Regions from separate parts of the Pseudomonas sp. TWI628 genome, predicted to be linked through region 3. Evidence: predicted binding sites of a transcription regulator. Region 3 holds the regulator's gene; each other region holds the start of a gene.

Region 1 (6,299 bases), on a different contig from region 3:
TAAGCGCAGTGCGGCTTCGCCGCACCGAACACCGCGACCACTCTGGCCAATGCAGTCTCAGTGCCGGCGCGCATGTCCATGGGCTCGGTGGCGAGCCAGATGGCATCGACGCGAATCATAGGGCCAAGCCACGAATGAAACACGCGCAGCCGTCCGGATCCGAGGCTGGCCACTTTACGGTGATGGACTTATCGCCCAGAGGCAGCGAGATGATCACCATCTCTTCTGATGCTCGCCTTGGTGCCGTTTTCACCGGAACGAAAGCAGGCAAGGTTGCATGCGATTGATCCCTGTAAGTCGGTAGCCACTTGCGGATAACGTTGGCGTTGATGCCGTGATGGATGGCTACGCTGGAAATCGTCGCTCCGGGTTGCAGGCATTCCTGGACGACTTGGGCTTTAAATGGTTTGGGGTAAGAGCTTCGTTGGCGCATGCAAATCCTGGCGATAAGGGCGATCGCGTCCGCTTAAAAATACGCGGACACCATCGCCCTTAATGCTGGAGTTCGGTAGGTGACTTGGCCGGACGGTTACGTATGAAGGTCACGCAAGCAGGTGAACATGACATGGCCATCGACGTGATTTGCGATGTTTGCGGTATGTCTACGCGAGATGGCGAAGGTGAGCCTCAGTACGGAACGATGCATGCGTCATGGGGCGAGGGTTCAACATATTGCGGCGAGGAGTATGAGCTTCACTTGTGCGAGAGCTGCTTTTTCTCGCAAGTAGCTGAGATGAAGCGGGCGCGGTGGCTTGCTGTGATGTTCGATGAGGAAGGCGATGCGATTTTGGTTGATGACGCCTACGGAAGGGTTACTAAATCTGCCAAGGAGGGCGGCGGAGAGCCTTGCTGACCGTAAGCCGACGGTTTAGGTCGAATTATGGAAAGGCAATAATTATTGCTGACACATAATTTTCGCCAGCCTGCAGCGACCGCAAGTGGCGCGCTTCAACGATAGAAGGGCGCCACTGGGTAGTAGACTAGCTTGGCTTCCCCCAAGTGCTTTGGAAGCTGGGGCCGTCAGACTTTGGTGGCTGAGTTGGTTTGGCAATCTGAATCGTCACCGGGATCGGGAAGTCGACACCTACCATCGCCACTTCACCTTGCTTTAGGTTTGGCAGGAATGCAGCAGCGGAGCGATCGATCTCACCGCAGGCTCGTTCAACGACTTCGCGGTCACGGTCGTTAGTAAGCCGGTGGACGAGCAGGGTACCCATCTGACTGAGCACGCCTTCGGTTATGTCTCGCGGCCGCTGCGTCGCTAGGCATATGTTCAGCCCGTATTTACGACCCTCCTTCGCGATTAGTTCAAAGGCATCCAGATTCTGTAGGTCATCCTCGTTACCGACCGTTTTCCCCAGGAAATTATGGGCCTCGTCGAGGATAGTGATCAGCGGTCTTGATCTGAAAACCTCAGCCCTTGCTCGCTGCAGAAGAAGCCTACCGATAACGTTGGCCACGACCTCACGAGCGTTGAACTCGTATCCAATTGAGCTCAAGCAGACCCTGAACAGCTTCTTGTCGCTGCGAATGAAGCTCTCCAGTTGATCTACGAAACTGGGAAGGTCGGCAGCGGGACTGAAGACGCAGCCCAGCGACGGCGACTCCATCACGCCAAGGATGCGGGTCATCAGGGATGAGCAGTGTGAGATCTCATTACTCGCACCCCCAAAACGCTCAGAATCGTTGAAAGCGGTCGGGTAGCAGCACTCCTGCACTAACTGAGATACCAGCTTACGAGGGTTAAATGGCGTGGTTGGATTTCCTACTAGGCTTGCGTTGTTTCCTCTGTTCATGGCCTCGCGATAGACCTCTTTTGATTGGTCTACCTTAAAGACGATGTGCCTCGGGAACAGGTCAGGTGCGAGATGTACGAGTCGGAGGCTTTTGATCGCCTCCCTCAGCTTAGGGCCTTGGGTTTTACCCGATGGCTGGAAGAGGGCTATGAAGTCGGACTCGGTGAAGCTCGTCGGCGGAATCGCGACTTCTACAGAGCCTCCAGCTAAGTGGAGAGGGCTGCCAAGGTGGCAATGAACTGTGTCATCGCCAACGAGTGAGCGGTATTCGCCCGTGGCATCGATCAGCACTACCTTGGCTGAGAAGCGGCGACACTCCTCGATCAGCTTGGATGTCGTCCAGCTCTTCCCTCCGCCTGTGGAGCCAAGGATTGCGCAGTGCCTTCCGAAAATTTTCTCGGGAGTGACAGCAATAGGAAATCCACCGTCACCGGCAACGTGACCAAGGTTCAACGCTACCTCAGGTGGTGCACCGTCTACCCCGGTTGAAGTCAGCAACGGGATTTGGGAAATAAACTCCCCTGGGGCGGAATAGACACGGTCGCCAAGCCGTGGGTATGAGCTTACTCCCGCCGTGACTCTTAAGGATTGCGGGTTTACGGAGCCGAGCAGGCGTATGAAGCCGATCGCATCTATATGTCGGCTACCTGCAAAGTCCTGGGAAATCTCTGTGCGATCCCTGTCAGGTAAAGTCACCTCGGTAATTCGCCCGAGCAGAACTGCTTGCTGGCCTTCGATGAGCACGAGCTCGCCCACTTCACCTTTACCGTACCGGTTGTGTCCCAAGTACTGGCCGCTCACGTTGCCGGCATGTGCCAGGTTGGTCTTTACCAGGTGGGCGCTCACACTCGAAACCACGCCAATTTTGAGGTTACTGGCCAAAATCCCGTCGAGAGAACTCATGCGTTTTGGCCCCCCAGGCGTCTGACGGCATTCGCCAACTGCTCTGCGGGAGAGGCTGTTCTCAGGTGCGGAATGTGGCTGACCAGATCGCTGAACGAGCCACTGATGAAGTGGATGTCCAGGCCACGCTTGGCGAGGTCATGGAATCTGCCCCAATAGTCGCTTGAGCCATGATGCCCCCGATTATGCAGGTGCGTGATGCATTGGAAATCGCAGAGTATGAGTTTCAGGCTAGGGTTGGATTGGATAGCTGAAAAGACTGGCTCGGAGAGATGATCATCGTTGAAGCCGAAGCCCGCCACGATGAGGCAACTGTTGGGCTGACGCAGAAATTCCAGGTAGCGCGACAGAAGCTCCAGGTGAGGCTGCAGGAATGCCTGCTGGTATTTCCCTTTGGCAGGGTAGATGAGGCACGCGTTCGCAGGCGTAGGCGCACTGTCCTCGTAGATGTCCTTTTCCTCTCTGCTCCAGCTGACTGATCCATGCAACTTCAGTAGCTGGAACACACCTTCGGCGAACTCATGACCTTCCGCCTCTCGCCTGACGATGTCGTAGCTAAAATGCTTGCCATCGAACCGCCGCCTACGGGTGTAGGAGAAACCATCGATGGCCATCATGCCGAGGTCAGAGGCTGCTGTCTCGAAGCACATGTCATAGTTTGTGGTGAAGACCTTCAGGCGAGGATCTCGAACTCGTCGTCTCGCCAGCTTCTGCAGCAACTGCCTGTATGCCGAAATATCGGCGGTAGGGGCCCTCAGGAATGCAGAGCATGCGTCCAGGATGACTGCTTTGACCTCGCTGACGAACTCTTCGACGGTCGCGTCTTTGTTGAAGGCGAGATAGGCGTCGCACTGTGAAAGGAAATGCTCGATGTTTGGATTGATGGTTTCTTTGTAGTGCACCACATCCATCACGCGTGCTGACGCTTCGGTAGGATCCCCTGAGCCAGCTGTGCACATGGAGCGCTTCCACAGATCCCACATGCTTGGCCCACCTGGTGCGCCTAAAGACGTTCCACTTCCTGCCAAGAAGCCCAGATTGGGAACTTGCAATGCCGCAGCAAGCATATCCGACAGAGCTGTGCGGTTGGAAACGATCCTCGCTGGATCAGGTGGTGGAACGCCCTTGAGGACGATGTAGGCTTCTTCATTCAATGGCGCCCAATCAGAAGCTCCTGGTGCCAGGTAGGCCTGAAGGCCCTTACGGTTGGCATCAAGCTCCACAGGTTTGTCAGCAGCGGGCGAGGGTACCCCGGCATCTTCAGACGGGGTGACGGCTGGCGGGGCGTCTTCGTTGGACATCAACACGATCCTTGAAGGTGTGGCGTATCCCGATGGCTTCCTATGGGCCCATCGAGTGCGCGTGATGAAACCTATGGGCAACGCAGTGTGAGCATAATGCCATCAGCGTTCTCAAGCTGATAGATGGGGATCAGAACTCCCTCTTTCAGAATGAGAATTTGAAGATAGCTGAGGTACGTGTACCGAGAAGGCTTCAGGTACAGCAAGCCGGCGGTACTGCTTGACTCTAAACAGCCCGAATGAAATGACGGGTGGCTTATTACCGGCTTTTCAGCCTGAGGGAGAAGCCATAGCAGCAAGTGATGATGACTCAGACCAATGCAGTCAGTTCAGTAGCTCAGATTGGCAAAGCTTCCTTAAGGCCAACAATTTGGTCAGCAGCATGAGCCGACGGCGAAACTGCCGCGACAACGCCGTAGCCGAGAGCTTTTTCCAGCTTTTGAATCGGGAGCGAATCCGAGGAAGGATCTACGCAACGCGTGACGAAGCCAGAAGTGATATTTTCGATTACATTGAGATGTTCTATAACCCAAAACGTCGACACAGCAGTGCTATGCAGCTGTCTCCAGTAGAGTATCAGGAACGCTATTTCCTGAGCTTGGAGAGTGTCTAGGAAACCAGGGGCAATTCAAGGTTTATCGGCTGACCTGTCATAAGGAGGGGCAGTATCAACTCCATTGATAGGAGCTATTTTTCTCTAAGCCTAAAGGATTAAACGATTCAGCCGATACATATTCAGTTGTGTCTACGATTGAGGTTTTGCATGAAATTCCGTGATCTTAAAATAGGGCCTCGTGCGGCATTGATTTTTTCAGTGATCGTCGCTGTGGTCGTTGTGATGGGGTTGTTGTCTGCTAATAAGTTGGAAAGGCTTCGTCAAGCAGAACAGGATGTTGAAACAAATTGGATGGCCAGCATCCGGCTAGCTGGGCTTATAAACTCAAGTGTCCTTAGGCTAAGGTTGGAAAGTCTTCGAGCAACTACCACGAATGACCCTGTGGTTCGTGATCAGACAGTAAAAACTTTTCCGGATTATCGGCGGGAATTCACAAGACTCATAGGCAGATATGAGTCGGTTGTGGCAAGTCCTGAAGAACAGTCGCTGTACGACAAGGTGAGGGCAAGCGCTGATCGTTATGAAGGGCTCCTGAATCAGTTAGAACCTATGCTCGTCTCTGGTGACAACGCGGCTGCTTCGGCGTTAATTAGCTCAGCTATTCGTCCGCTTACCAATACTCTAGTTGATCAAATTTCTGATTTGATGGTTTATAACGATCAAGGTGCAAAAGCAGCGGGAGTGTTAGCGGGTGAGATCTATCATAGCGGATTAGTAACAATCTATGGTCTGCTTTTGACTGTGGTGACGCTCACAATTGCTTTGGGTTACTTGCTGGTGCGGAGTGTGACTCAGCCTCTAGATGAAGCGCTTTCAATCGCCAAGGTTATCGCGAATAAAGATCTTTCGCAGACGTTCAAGGTTTCAGGCCGAGACGAGGCAGCTGCGATGCTAGCTGCTATCTCTCAAATGCAAAACAATTTAAAAGACACGTTGACCCATATTTCCGACAGCTCAACGCAACTCGCTTCGGCTGCAGAAGAAATGGCAGCAGTCACTGAGGAAAGTAGTCGAGGATTGGTCAAGCAAAACGATGAAGTTAACCAGGCTGCGACCGCTGTCAATGAAATGAGTGCCGCAGTTGATGAAGTGGCAGTGAATGCTGCGGAAGCCGCTGATGCATCCGGGCGAGCTCAACAACTCACCAAATCTGGACTCGAAAATGTTAAGAGAACCCTAGGAGCTATACAAGCGCTATCCTCCTATGTTGAGTCTACGGGTGAGCAGATCCAAACGCTTTCTTCGCGCGCTCAGGACATCAGTAAAGTCATTGAGGTGATTAGAGCCATCGCTGAGCAAACAAACCTACTGGCGTTGAATGCTGCAATTGAGGCCGCAAGGGCTGGGGAACAGGGTAGGGGCTTTGCAGTTGTTGCAGATGAGGTTAGAGCTCTTGCCCATCGTACTCAACAATCCACTCAAGAAATTGAGCAAATGATTGGCTCTATCCAGGATGATTCGGTTCAGGCCGTTAGGGCTATGATCGAAAGTCAGAAAATGGCTGATGAATCTACCTCTGTCGCACAGCTGGCTAGTGAGTCGCTAGAGGAAATCTCTCAGTCAATCACTATGATCAATGAGCGAAATGTTTTGATTGCGACTGCGTCAGAAGAGCAGGCCCAGGTGGCACGAGAGATTGATCGAAACCTCACAAGTATTCGTGATTTGTCTACCCAAAGCGCT
Region 2 (6,299 bases), on a different contig from region 3:
GCGGCTCAGCTCAACGCTCTGCTCGGTCAGGCGCTTGCTGTCGTCGAGCAGGCTGGTGACCTCGTCAGTACCGCTGTGCAGGCTGTCGATCAGCTGCTCGATTTCCTCGGTGGATTGCTGGGTGCGCTGCGCCAGCCCGCGTACCTCATCGGCAACCACGGCAAAACCACGGCCCGCTTCACCCGCCCGGGCGGCTTCGATCGCCGCGTTCAGCGCCAGCAGGTTGGTCTGCTCCGACACCGACTTGATCACATCGAGAATGCTGCCGATACGCTGGCTCTCGCCGGCCAGGTGCTGCATGGCGGCCAGGCAATGGTCCATCTGCCCCGCCAGCTGTTCGATACGGCCAATGGCTTCGCCTACCACCTGGTCACCCAGTTGCGCCTGCTGGTCGGCATTGGTGGCCGCCAGTGACGCTTGCTCGGCGTTTTGCGCCACCTCCTGCACCGTGGCGCTCATCTGGTTCATGGCAGTGGCGACCTGGTCGGTTTCCTCGCGCTGCTGGTTGATGCGCAGTTTGGTGTCCTCACTGCTGGCTGCCAGCTGCGACGCAGCCTGGGACAGCTGGCCGACGCCCTGGTCGATACCGCCGATCAGATCGCGCAGGCTGGCGGTCATTTCACTCATGCGGGTCTGCAGCTGCCCCATTTCGTCGCGGCGTTGCACCGGCTCGAGCTGGCTAAGGTCGCCTTTGGCAATACTCGCGGCCAAGGCCAGCGTCTGGCGCAGCGGTTGGGTGATCTGCAGGGTTATCAACCAGCCGGCAAGGATGCCCACAATCAGGGCCAGCAGCGCCACGCTGGTGAGCAAGGAGCGGGCCGCCACGGCTTCGCTGTCGCGTTGCTCGACCTTCCGTTGGCTCAGCTCCAGGCTGACGGCCCTGAGCTCGGTGCCCATCTGTTCCATTTCGTTCTGCAACTGCTCGACCCGCAGCGCCGTTTGGCGGTACTGCTCCAGGCTGCTGCGGTACTTGCCCAGTTCGATGCCAGGCTGTTCCGTCAGCGTACGTGGCAGGCCCAGTGGCGCAAGGCCCTTGAGCAGCTGGCCGAGGCTGGTATCGGCGGCATTCAGTGCGACATCGCCAACCTTGGCGAAGTCCTCAAGGGGCGAGAAGGTGTATGCCGGCACCAGGCTTTGCTGATTGGCGGTGTCGACCTGGCGGCTAAGGTTATCCATCAGGCCAAGCACGCCGCCCTGGCTGTCGGCGGGCATCTTCAGCAGGGCCTGGGTCTGCAGGTCGTCGATGACGTCGTTGAGCTTCTGCTCTTGGGCCTGCATCGCCGCGCGTACTGCGCGGCGCTCGTCGACGCTGCGTTGCAGGGTGGTGAAGGTATCGCGCAGGCGCTGCAGCATTTGCAGTTTCTGGGTCAGCATCTGGCGTGACTCATCGACGTTGCTGCGCTGCTGAAGCGTGGTCAGCATGGCATCGAGCTGCTGCAGGATGCCGGCGATCTGCGCCTTGCTGGCGTCGTCCGCCAGCACTCGGTAGGTGATGCGCTCGGCGCGCAGGTCCTTGACCAGATCATTGATCCGGCCGATCTCACTGAGTTGTTCCGAGCGGGTAATGGCGCCGTCCAGGGCGCGCCAGCCGCTGACCGTGGTGGCCAGGGTAAGCGCGAGGACCACGGCGAAGCCCAGGGCGAGCTTGGCGCCGACGCTGATATTGCCGAGCCTGTGATTGAGGTAGCCGAACATGGCAAGTCTCCGTCCAGTTGGTGGGGATGGGATGCTGGCGTAGTGCCGGCATCCCATCCCTGCCAATCGGCAGAGAGCTTGTAGGACTTGACCTGAAAGTTATGTAGGAAAATTCAGCACGAGTAATGGGGCATCAGAGCCTGAATCGCCCGACCAACCCTTGCAGGTGGGTGCCCAGGCGCGCCAGCTCGACGCTGGAACTGGCCGTTTCCTCGCTCGCCGCCGAGGTCTGGTCGGAGATGTCGCGCACATTCATCACGCTACGGTTGATCTCTTCGGCGGTGGCACTCTGCTGTTCGGCGGCGGTGGCGATCTGCTGGTTCATGGCCTGGATCGACGACACCGTGTGGGTGATGGTTTCCAGCGAGCTGCCGGCGCGGCGGGTCAGTTCGACGCTGCTGTCGGTCAGTTGGCGACTGGCATCCATCACGCTGGCCACGCGCTGAGTGCCGCTTTGCAGGCCGGCGATCAGCTCTTCGATTTCCTCGGTGGATTGCTGGGTGCGCTGGGCCAGGCTGCGCACCTCGTCAGCGACCACCGCAAAGCCACGCCCGGCCTCTCCCGCACGTGCTGCTTCGATGGCGGCGTTGAGCGCCAGCAGGTTGGTCTGTTGGGCCACCGACTTGATCACGTCGAGTACGCTGCCGATCTTGTCGCTTTCGGCCTTGAGCTGGTTCATCGCTTCGCTGGAGTTGACCACTTCGCTGGCCAGGCGCTCGATCTGCGCGACGGCCTCGCCGACCACGCGATCGCCCTCGCGCGCCTGCTGGTCGGCCATTGCTGCGGCTTCAGAAGCCTGCTCGGCATTGCGGGCAACCTCATGCACGGTGGCAGCCATTTCATTCATGGCGGTCGCTACCTGATCGGTCTCGACTTTCTGATTGTTGACCCCGCTGCTGGTCTGCTCGGTGACCGCCGACAGCTCCTCGGCGGCGCTGGCAATCTGCGTGACGCCATCGCCGATGCCGCCGATAAGCTCGCGCAGGCCCTGGGTCATGCGTTGCATGCTGGCTTGCAGCTGGCCGAGTTCGTCGCGGCGGGTCGAAAGCAGGTCCTGGCGCAGGTCGCCGTTGGCCACGCGCTCGGCGGCAGCCAGGGTCTGGCGCAGGGGGATGATGATCTGCCGGGTAATGGCCCAGGCCGCGAGCAGGCCCAGTACCAGGGCCAGGGCCGTGGCGCCGCCGAGCATGACTTTGGCCTGAGCAGTGCCCGCGTCGCGCACTGCGGTCTGCGAAACGGTCATTGCCTCACTGGTCTGCAACAGCAGCGTGCCTTGGTCTGCCATGTGCTGTAGCGCCTGCTCGCTGGCGTTTTGGGCATTGCCGAACTGGGTTACCGCATCGCGGTAAGCGGCCAGCGCGGTGGCTGAGTCGTCGAGGCTGGCGGCATATTCCGCTGGCAGCTTGGCTGGCAGTGCCTTGAGCTCGGCCAGCGCCTCGTCGATGGCCTTCAGCGCCGTCTGCTGGTAGTCAGCGTTACCGCTGTAGGTGTAGCCACGCACCTGGAAGCGCGCCTGCTGCACCAGCGCGCTGACTTCCACGGCAGGTTGGTATTGGCTGATGTCACCGCTCTGCAGCAGGCGCTGCTGCACCCGCTTGATCAGCTCGACGGCCTTGTCGGCGCTGTCACCCAGCACACCGCGAGCAGCCTCGCGGCGCTGGCCGGCCTGCTTGAGGTCATTGAAGGCCTGCTGGTACTGGCTGACGGCGGCCTGTTGCTGTTGCAGGCGCTGGCGGTCAGTGGGCTGCTCGATCTGCCCGAGCATGAAGCTGATCTGGCGTTCGAGATTGCCCAGGGCCTTTTCCAGCTCGCCGATGGCCGCATCGTTGCGGTCGCGCTGGTAGTGCTGGCGGGCGATGCGCAGCTCCTGGGTGTACTGGTGGATCACCGAAATGTTGCCCAGCTTGTCACCGCGCTCGGTCACGCTGTTCAAGCCCTGCCATCCGGTAAAAGTGATGGCCAGAGTCAGCAACAGCACCAGGCCGAAGCCCAGCCCCAACTTGCGATTGACGCTTACATTCCCCAGCGATTGGGAAAACCATTGGTACATGTTCGACTCCCCGGCAACGTGGCAGCACTGATTATTGTAGTGTTGCCAACACCATCGGCTTGCGCCGGGGAAACTTGATAGGAGAAAGCTGACCCGTTCGTCAGAAAATCCTTGAGAGCAGGGCAGTGACGGCGGTTTCCACACGCAGAATGCGATCACCCAGCTGCACGGGGGCCAGGCCAGCCTTGCCCAACAGGTCGACTTCGTAAGGGATCCAGCCGCCTTCGGGGCCGATGGCCAGGGTTACGGGGCCTTCAACCGCACGTGGGCAGGCCGGGTAGGGGCCGGGGTGGCCGACCAGGCCGAGGGTGCCGTCGGCGATGGCAGGCAGGCGGTCTTCGACGAACGGTTTGAAGCGCTTCTCGATGATGACCTCGGGCAGCACCGTGTCACGGGCCTGCTCCAGGCCGAGAATCAGGTTCTCGCGGATGGTCTCAGGGTTGAGGAAGGGCGTTTGCCAGAAGCTTTTCTCAACCTTGTAGCTGTTGACCAGGATCAGCCGCGGTACACCCAGCGTGGCCACGGTCTGGAACAGCCGGCGCAGCATCTTCGGGCGTGGCACGGCCAGCACCAGGGTCAGCGGCAGCTTGGCCGGTGGCTGCTGGTCGAAGGCGACCTGCAGCTCGGCTTCATGCGTGTCCAGGCGCAGTACCGTGGCCTTGCCCATCAGGCCGTTGATACGGCCCACGCGCAGCGTGTCGCCCACCGCGACACGGTGAATTTCCTGCATGTGGGTGAAGCGCCGATCAGCGAGAACGACACGGTCGGCCGAGACGAAGTCGGCCTCTTCAAGGAGTAACAGGTTCACGGCTGGGTCGCTGGCGGCTGGTCGTTATGGTCGTTGGTGGCTTCGTCGTCGGCATGGCTGCGCTTACGGATCAGGCTGCCACACAGCACGCCGATCTCGAACAGCAGCCACATCGGCACCGCGAGCAGTGTTTGCGAGAAAATGTCCGGCGGGGTGAGGATCATGCCGACCACGAAGCAGCCGATGATCACGTACGGGCGGACCTTCTTCAGGTACTTCACGTCGACTACCCCGATCCATACCAGCAGCACCACGGCCACCGGGATCTCGAAGGCAACACCGAAGGCGAAGAACAGCGTCATGACGAAGTCGAGATAGGCGGCGATGTCGGTCATCATCGCCACGCCTTCCGGAGTGGCTTTGGCGAAGAAGCTGAACATCAGTGGGAACACCAGGAAATAGGCGAAAGCCATGCCGGCGTAGAACAGCAGGATGCTCGACACCAGCAGCGGAATGGCGATGCGCTTTTCATGGCGGTACAGGCCTGGCGCGATGAAGCCCCAGATCTGCTGGAGGATGAACGGGATCGCCAGGAACAGCGAGACGATCATGGTCAGCTTGAACGGCGTCAGGAACGGCGAGGCAACGTCGGTGGCGATCATCGTCGCATTGGCCGGCAAGTGTTCGCGCAGCGGCGCCGAGACCAGGGTGTAGATCTGCTGGGCGAAGGAGAACAGCCCGGCAAAGATCAGGAAAATGACCGCCACGCAGCGCAGCAGGCGGGTGCGTAGTTCGGTCAGGTGCGAAACCAGCGGCATTGGCTGGTCATGTTCCGGGTTCTCGCTCATGGGGCTCGCGGCGGTTGAGGCGGTTCAGGAGGTGTGACCGGGGCGGCAGATGGCTCGACCGGCCTGGCTTCGAGCCCGGCAGGTGGCTGCACGCTGGCCGTGGTGACCGGCGGCTGCGCGGGTGGCGTCAGCGGGTTGAGGATGCGCTTGGCTTGCTCTTCCATCTGCAGGATGTGCTCGTTATGCAGTTGGCGGCGGATGTCGTCGGCGCCGATTTCGCGCTCGACCTCCATCTTGATCGCATTGAAGCTGCGTTTCAGCCGCCCGATCCACAGCCCCGCGGTACGCGCGGCGCCAGGCAGGCGCTCGGGGCCGAGCACCAGCAGGGCGACCAGGCCGACGAGCAGCAGCTCGCTGAAGCTGATGCCGAACATGGGTCAGTCTTTCCGCTGCGGCTCTTGGACCGGCTGGGCCTGGCCCTCGATGGTGTGGCCTTGCTGCGGCTGGGCAGTGTTCTGCACTGGCGGCACAGGCTGGGCGGGCGGCGGGGTCTGCTCGGCCGGCTTGTTCTCTTCTTCGCTCATGGCCTTGCGGAAGCCCTTGATCGACTCGCCCAGGTCGCTGCCGAAGTTCTTCAGCTTCTTGGTGCCGAAGACCAGGACCACGACGACCAGCAGGACGATCCAGTGTTTCCAGTCAAAAATACCCATGGTGCTCTCCTAGAATACGGTTTGCTCAGGCCGAAGGCTGACGCGAGGCTTTTTCATCATGCCCGGAAAGCCCGAAGCGGCGCTCCAGTTCATCAAGCACGGCTTGCGGATGCTGGCCCAGCGCGCTGAGCATCACCAGGCTATGGAACCACAAATCTGCGGTTTCATAGATGACATCACTGTAATCCTTGCTCACGGCGGCGTCTTTGGCCGCGATGATGGTCTCGACGGACTCTTCGCCGAGTTTTTCGAGGATCTTGTTCAGGCCCTTGTGGTACAGGCTGGCCACGTAGGAGCTGTCGGGAGCC
Region 3 (6,299 bases):
CTCTGGCGTCGCCTGCAACGTATCGGCCTGTCCGGCCCGATCGCCCGCGAGCTGCTCGACCTGACCAGTGAAATCCAGGAGCCGCGCCAGGCCTGGCGCATGCTGCTGGCGCACCTGGCGCGAATGATCGACGTGCCACAGATCGAACCGATCGAAGAGGGCGGCGTGATCGCCATGGTCGGCCCGGCCGGCATGGGCAAGACCACCACCCTGGCCAAGCTGGCAGCACGCTATGTGCTCAAGTACGGCCCGCAGAACCTGGCCCTGGTGAGCATGGACAGTTTCCGCATCGGTGCCCAGGAGCAGCTTAAGACCTTGGGGCGCATCCTCAATGTGCCGGTTACCTATGTCGACCCGGGCCAGTCGCTGGCAGCAGCGCTGGAGCCGCTGCTGCGCAAGCGCGTGGTGCTGATCGATACTGCCGGCCTGCAGGCCAGTGACCCGGCCCTGCGCATGCAACTGGAAACCCTGGCCGGGCGTGGCATTGCCGCGAAGAACTACCTGGTGCTGGCCACCACCAGCCAGAAGCAGGTGCTGACGGCTGCCTATCACAGCTACAAGCGCTGCGGCCTGGCCGGCTGCATCCTGACCAAACTTGATGAAACGGCGAGCCTCGGCGATGTGCTGAGCCTGGCCATCAGTCATGAACTGCCCGTGGCCTACCTCACCGACGGCCCGCGCATTCCTGACGACCTGCACCTGCCGCGCCCGCACCAGCTGGTGACTCGCGCAGTCAACGTGCAGTTGCAGGACGAGCCCAGCGAAGAGGCGATGGCCGACATGTTCGCTGATCTCTACCACAATCCGCGACGTGCGGGTTGAGGGGCAAGCGTATGCAAAGTACCTACATTCCGGAGCTGGCTGTCGTGCGCTGCGCGTGGTCTGGGTCCAAGCGAGACAAGGTAAACAACGAACATGGGTAGCATGCATCCCGTACAGGTGATCGCCGTAACCGGTGGCAAAGGTGGCGTCGGCAAGACTAACGTTTCAGTGAACCTGTCACTGGCCTTGGCCGAACTTGGCCGCCGGGTGATGCTGCTGGACGCCGACCTCGGCCTGGCCAACGTCGATGTTTTGCTCGGGCTGACGCCCAAGCGCACCCTGGCTGATGTCATCGAGGGCCGCTGCGAACTGCGTGACGTGCTGTTGCAGGGGCCTGGCGGTGTGCGCATCGTGCCGGCCGCCTCCGGCACCCAGAGCATGGTGCACCTGGCCCCGGCCCAGCATGCCGGGCTGATCCAGGCCTTCAGCGAAATCGGCGACAACCTCGACGTGTTGGTGATCGACACGGCTGCAGGTATCGGTGACTCGGTAGTCAGTTTTGTCCGCGCCGCCCAGGAAGTGCTGCTGGTGGTGTGTGACGAGCCGACCTCGATCACCGACGCCTACGCGTTGATCAAGCTGCTCAACCGCGACTACGGCATGAACCGCTTCCGCGTGCTGGCCAACATGGCGCAGAGCCCGCAGGAAGGGCGCAACCTGTTCGCCAAGTTGACCAAGGTCACCGACCGCTTCCTTGACGTCGCCCTGCAATACGTCGGCGCCGTGCCCTACGACGAGAGCGTGCGCAAGGCGGTGCAGAAGCAGCGCGCAGTGTACGAAGCCTTCCCTCGCTCCAAGTGTGCCCTGGCCTTCAAGGCCATCGCGCAGAAGGTCGACAGTTGGCCGCTGCCAGCCAACCCGCGCGGGCACCTGGAGTTCTTCGTCGAGCGCCTGGTGCAACCCACCAGCGCAGGACCCGTGCTATGAATGCGAGCGGTTTCAAGATGTACAGCAAGGCGTCGAAAGACGCCCAGTTCGAGCTGGTGGATCGCTACGCGCCGCTGGTCAAGCGCATTGCCTACCACCTGCTGGCACGCCTGCCGGCCAACATCCAGGTCGAAGACCTGATCCAGGCCGGCATGATCGGCCTGCTGGAAGTGGCCAACAAGTACGACGCCAGCAAGGGTGCCAGCTTCGAAACCTACGCCGGCATCCGCATCCGCGGGGCGATGCTCGACGAGGTCCGCAAGGGCGATTGGGCACCGCGTTCGGTGCACCGCAATACGCGCATGGTCAGTGATGCGATGCGTGCCGTGGAAGCAAGAACTGGCCGCGACGCTAAAGATCATGAAGTTGCTGCCGAACTCCAATTGAGTCTCGATGATTACTACGGGATCTTGAACGATACCTTGGGTAGCCGCCTGTTCAGTTTCGACGACCTGTTGCAGGACGGCGAACACGAAGGGCTGCACGAGGACGGCGCCAGTGGCCAGGTCGAGCCGTCGCGCGATCTGGAGGACGAGCGCTTCCAGGCTGCCCTGACCGATGCGATCGCCAACCTGCCGGAGCGTGAGCGCCTGGTGCTGGCGCTGTACTACGACGAAGAGCTGAACCTCAAGGAAATTGGTGAGGTGCTGGGGGTCAGCGAATCGCGTGTCAGCCAGTTGCACAGCCAGTGTGCCGCGCGCCTGCGCAGCCGCCTGGGGGAATGGCGGGCACGTTGAGCCCGGGGTCGTTGCAGTCGTTTTCCACGTTGTACCGAATTTGAATACGCGTGCTCGGGGCCGAGCGCGTTTGAGACTGCTTGGAGGTCTACTTGAACAAAGACATGAAAATCCTCATCGTTGACGACTTTTCGACGATGCGGCGGATCATCAAGAACCTGTTGCGTGACCTGGGCTTCACCAACACCGATGAAGCCGACGACGGCACTACCGCGCTGCCGATGCTCGAAAGCGGCCATTACGACTTCCTGGTGACCGACTGGAACATGCCGGGCATGTCCGGTATCGATTTGCTGCGCAAGGTGCGTGCCCACGATCGCCTGAAGACCATGCCGGTGCTGATGGTGACCGCCGAAGCCAAGCGCGACCAGATCATCGAAGCGGCCCAGGCCGGCGTCAATGGCTATGTGGTCAAGCCGTTCACCGCCCAGGTGCTCAAAGAAAAGATCGAGAAGATCTTCGAACGCGTCAACGGCTGAGTCACGTCAGGGGGGCGCCATGGAATCAACACAGACGTCTTTGGGGGAGTTCGAGTCGACCCTGAAGAAACATGCCGAGGAACTGGTCGAGAGCCTGGAACGGGGGCGTTTCGGTGAGGCGGTGCAGCTGATTCATCAGCTCAACCAGACCCGCGACCGTGGCCTGTACCAGGAAGTCGGCAAGCTCACGCGTGAACTGCACAGCGCGATCGTCAGCTTCCAGATCGACCCGCAGATGCCGCAGGCCGAGGAAGTCTCGCAGATTACCGATGCCACCGAGCGCCTGTCCTACGTGGTCAAGCTCACCGAGGGTGCCGCCAACCGCACCATGGACCTGGTGGAGGAGAGCACCCCGGTGCTCAACGACCTGGCAGCCGAGGCGCAAGGCCTGAGCGTCGACTGGCAGCGCTTCATGCGCCGCGAAGTCGCAGCGCCGGAGTTTCGCGAGCTGGTCAAGCGCGTCGACAGTTTCCTGACGCACAGCGCCGAGGGTAACCGCAAGGTCGCCGGCCACCTCAATGACATTCTGCTGGCTCAGGACTATCAGGACCTGACCGGCCAGGTGATCAAGCGCGTCACTGCGTTGGTCACCGAAGTAGAAAGCAATCTGCTCAAGCTCGTGCTGATGGCCAGTCAGGTCGACCGTTTTGCCGGTATCGAACATGACCACCAGCAGCTGCGCGCTGAAAAAGATCAAGAAAAACATCCGACTCGGGGTGAAGGTCCGCAGATTCATGCCGATAAGCGTGAAGACGTTGTGTCCGGTCAGGACGACGTCGACGATCTGCTGTCCAGCCTGGGTTTTTAAGGAGCACGTTTAATGAGCTTCGGCGCCGATGAAGAAATCCTTCAGGATTTCCTGGTAGAAGCCGGCGAAATTCTTGAGCAACTGTCCGAGCAACTGGTCGAGCTGGAAAGCCGGCCCGACGATGCCGACCTGCTCAATGCGATCTTTCGCGGTTTCCACACTGTAAAAGGGGGCGCCGGCTTCCTTCAGCTGAACGAGCTGGTGGAGTGCTGCCACATCGCCGAGAACGTGTTCGACATCCTGCGCAAAGGTGAGCGCCGGGTCGACGCGGAACTGATGGACGTGGTGCTTGAGGCACTGGATACGGTCAACAGCATGTTCGGCCAGGTGCGTGAGCGCACTGAAGTGACCGCGGCTACGCCGGAGCTGCTGGCAGCCCTGTCGCGCCTGGCCGAACCTGCCAGCGCCGATGCCCCGGCAGCCGTTGTCGAGGCCGCGCCGGAGCCTGTGGCCGCCGAGGCGGACATCACCGACACCGAGTTCGAACAGCTGCTCGACTCACTCGATGCAGTCAAGGCCGAAGCGGCCGCTGCCCAAGCGCAGATGCAGGGCGAGACCCTGGGCGGCGCGGGTGACGACATCACCGACGCCGAGTTCGAATCGCTGCTCGACCAGCTGCATGGCAAGGGCCAGTTCTCGCCCGAAGTGGCCGCCGTCGAAGCGCTGGCCGATGCCAGCGCGCCGGTGAGCGACGAGATCACCGACGAAGAATTCGAGTCGTTGCTGGACCAGTTGCACGGCAAGGGCACCTTCCAGGCCGATGCCTTGCCGGCGGCCAGCGCTGCAGTGCAAAGCGTTGTCGCACCCGCCAGCAGTGACGAGATCTCTGAGCACGAGTTTGAAGCATTGCTCGACCAGTTGCACGGCAAGGGCAAGTTCACTGGTGAAGCCGTTGCTGGCGAAGCACCTGCCGCCGTGGCAGCGCCGGTTGCGGCCGTGGCTGAGAGCAAACCGGTCGCCAGGCCCGCAGCAGCCCCGGCTGCCGCTGTGCCGGCCGCCGCCAAGCCCGCAGCGCCAGCCCGTACTCCGGCCCCGGCCGCGGAAAAGCATGCCAGCGAAGCGGAAACCACCGTGCGCGTCGACACTGCGCGCCTGGACGAGATCATGAACATGGTCGGCGAACTGGTGCTGGTGCGTAACCGCCTGGTGCGCCTGGGCCTGAACAGCGGCGACGAGGCCATGTCCAAGGCCGTGTCCAACCTCGACGTGGTCACCGCCGACTTGCAGACTGCGGTGATGAAAACCCGCATGCAGCCGATCAAGAAGGTCTTCGGCCGCTTCCCGCGCCTGGTCCGCGACCTGGCTCGGCAGTTGAAGAAAGAGATCAACCTGGAGTTGGTCGGTGAAGAGACCGACCTCGACAAGAACCTCGTCGAGGCCCTGGCCGACCCGTTGGTGCACCTGGTGCGCAATGCCGTCGACCACGGTGTCGAGATGCCGGACGAGCGTGAAGCTTCCGGCAAGGCCCGCACCGGCCGCGTGGTGCTGTCGGCCGAGCAGGAAGGTGACCACATCCTGCTGTCGATCTCCGACGACGGCAAGGGCATGGACCCGAGCATCCTGCGCGCCAAGGCCGTGGAAAAGGGCCTGATGGACAAGGACGCGGCCGATCGCCTGAGCGAGTCGGACTGCTACAACCTGATCTTCGCCCCGGGCTTCTCGACCAAGACCGAGATTTCCGACGTGTCCGGCCGCGGCGTCGGCATGGACGTGGTGAAGACCAAGATTTCCCAGCTCAACGGCTCGATCAACATCTTCTCGGCCAAGGGCCAGGGTTCGAAGATCGTCATCAAGGTGCCGCTGACCCTGGCGATCATGCCGACCCTGATGGTGATGCTGGGCAACCAGGCATTCGCTTTCCCGCTGGTCAACGTCAACGAGATCTTCCACCTCGACCTGTCGCGCACCAACGTGGTCGACGGCCAGGAAGTGGTGATCGTGCGCGACAAGGCGCTGCCGCTGTTCTACCTCAAGCGCTGGCTGGTTCAGGGCCAGGTGCACGAGGAGCAGCATGAGGGCCATGTGGTGATCCTTTCGGTCGGTACCCAGCGTATCGGCTTCGTGGTCGACCAGCTGGTGGGCCAGGAAGAGGTGGTGATCAAGCCGCTGGGCAAGATGCTGCAGGGCACCCCGGGCATGTCTGGCGCCACCATCACCGGTGACGGCCGCATCGCGCTGATTCTCGACGTGCCGAGCATGCTCAAGCGTTACGCGGCACGGCGTATCTGATTTTCGGCGGCGCACCCTGGTGGGTTGCGTCGCCTAATGGAGTGTTTATGGCAGTCAAGGTCCTGGTGGTGGATGATTCCGGTTTCTTCCGCCGCCGCGTTTCGGAAATCCTCTCGGCGGACCCGACGATCCAGGTGGTCGGCACCGCGACCAACGGCAGGGAAGCGATCGACCAGGCACTGGCGCTCAAACCCGATGTCATCACCATGGACTACGAAATGCCCATGATGGATGGCATCACTGCCGTGCGGCACATCATGCAGCGCTGCCCGACGCCGGTATTGATGTTCTCCTCGC

Evidence for each region. Region 3 encodes FliA, which starts transcription of late flagellar genes. Its sites were predicted from a motif close to CTAAAGTTTNNNNNNNNNNNGCCGNTAA; they were not measured.
Region 1: the regulator FliA is predicted to act here: its motif matches at 4,704-4,731, upstream of ABE528_RS10990 (methyl-accepting chemotaxis protein).
Region 2: the regulator FliA is predicted to act here: its motif matches at 3,797-3,824, upstream of ABE528_RS18875 (methyl-accepting chemotaxis protein).

Annotation. Positions count from the first base shown of each region.
Region 1 is NZ_JBDJMM010000011.1:156,502-162,800, reverse strand. Features, by position in the region: gene tnpB (IS66 family insertion sequence element accessory protein TnpB) at 1-119, opposite strand, end outside; gene ABE528_RS11015 (transposase) at 116-433, opposite strand; gene ABE528_RS11010 (hypothetical protein) at 536-853, shown strand; gene ABE528_RS11005 (ATP-binding protein) at 981-2,699, opposite strand; gene ABE528_RS11000 (SIR2 family protein) at 2,696-4,000, opposite strand; partial or broken gene ABE528_RS10995 (IS3 family transposase) at 4,311-4,613, shown strand; gene ABE528_RS10990 (methyl-accepting chemotaxis protein) at 4,764-6,299, shown strand, end outside.
Region 2 is NZ_JBDJMM010000023.1:89,420-95,718, reverse strand. Features, by position in the region: gene ABE528_RS18880 (methyl-accepting chemotaxis protein) at 1-1,695, opposite strand, end outside; gene ABE528_RS18875 (methyl-accepting chemotaxis protein) at 1,829-3,745, opposite strand; gene ABE528_RS18870 (16S rRNA (uracil(1498)-N(3))-methyltransferase) at 3,846-4,553, opposite strand; gene tatC (twin-arginine translocase subunit TatC) at 4,550-5,341, opposite strand; gene tatB (Sec-independent protein translocase protein TatB) at 5,338-5,715, opposite strand; gene ABE528_RS18855 (twin-arginine translocase TatA/TatE family subunit) at 5,719-5,991, opposite strand; gene ABE528_RS18850 (phosphoribosyl-ATP diphosphatase) at 6,017-6,299, opposite strand, start outside.
Region 3 is NZ_JBDJMM010000004.1:88,510-94,808, forward strand. Features, by position in the region: gene flhF (flagellar biosynthesis protein FlhF) at 1-822, shown strand, start outside; gene fleN (flagellar synthesis regulator FleN) at 916-1,749, shown strand; gene fliA (RNA polymerase sigma factor FliA) at 1,746-2,486, shown strand; gene ABE528_RS04370 (chemotaxis response regulator CheY) at 2,591-2,965, shown strand; gene ABE528_RS04375 (protein phosphatase CheZ) at 2,985-3,773, shown strand; gene ABE528_RS04380 (chemotaxis protein CheA) at 3,786-6,002, shown strand; gene ABE528_RS04385 (chemotaxis response regulator protein-glutamate methylesterase) at 6,050-6,299, shown strand, end outside.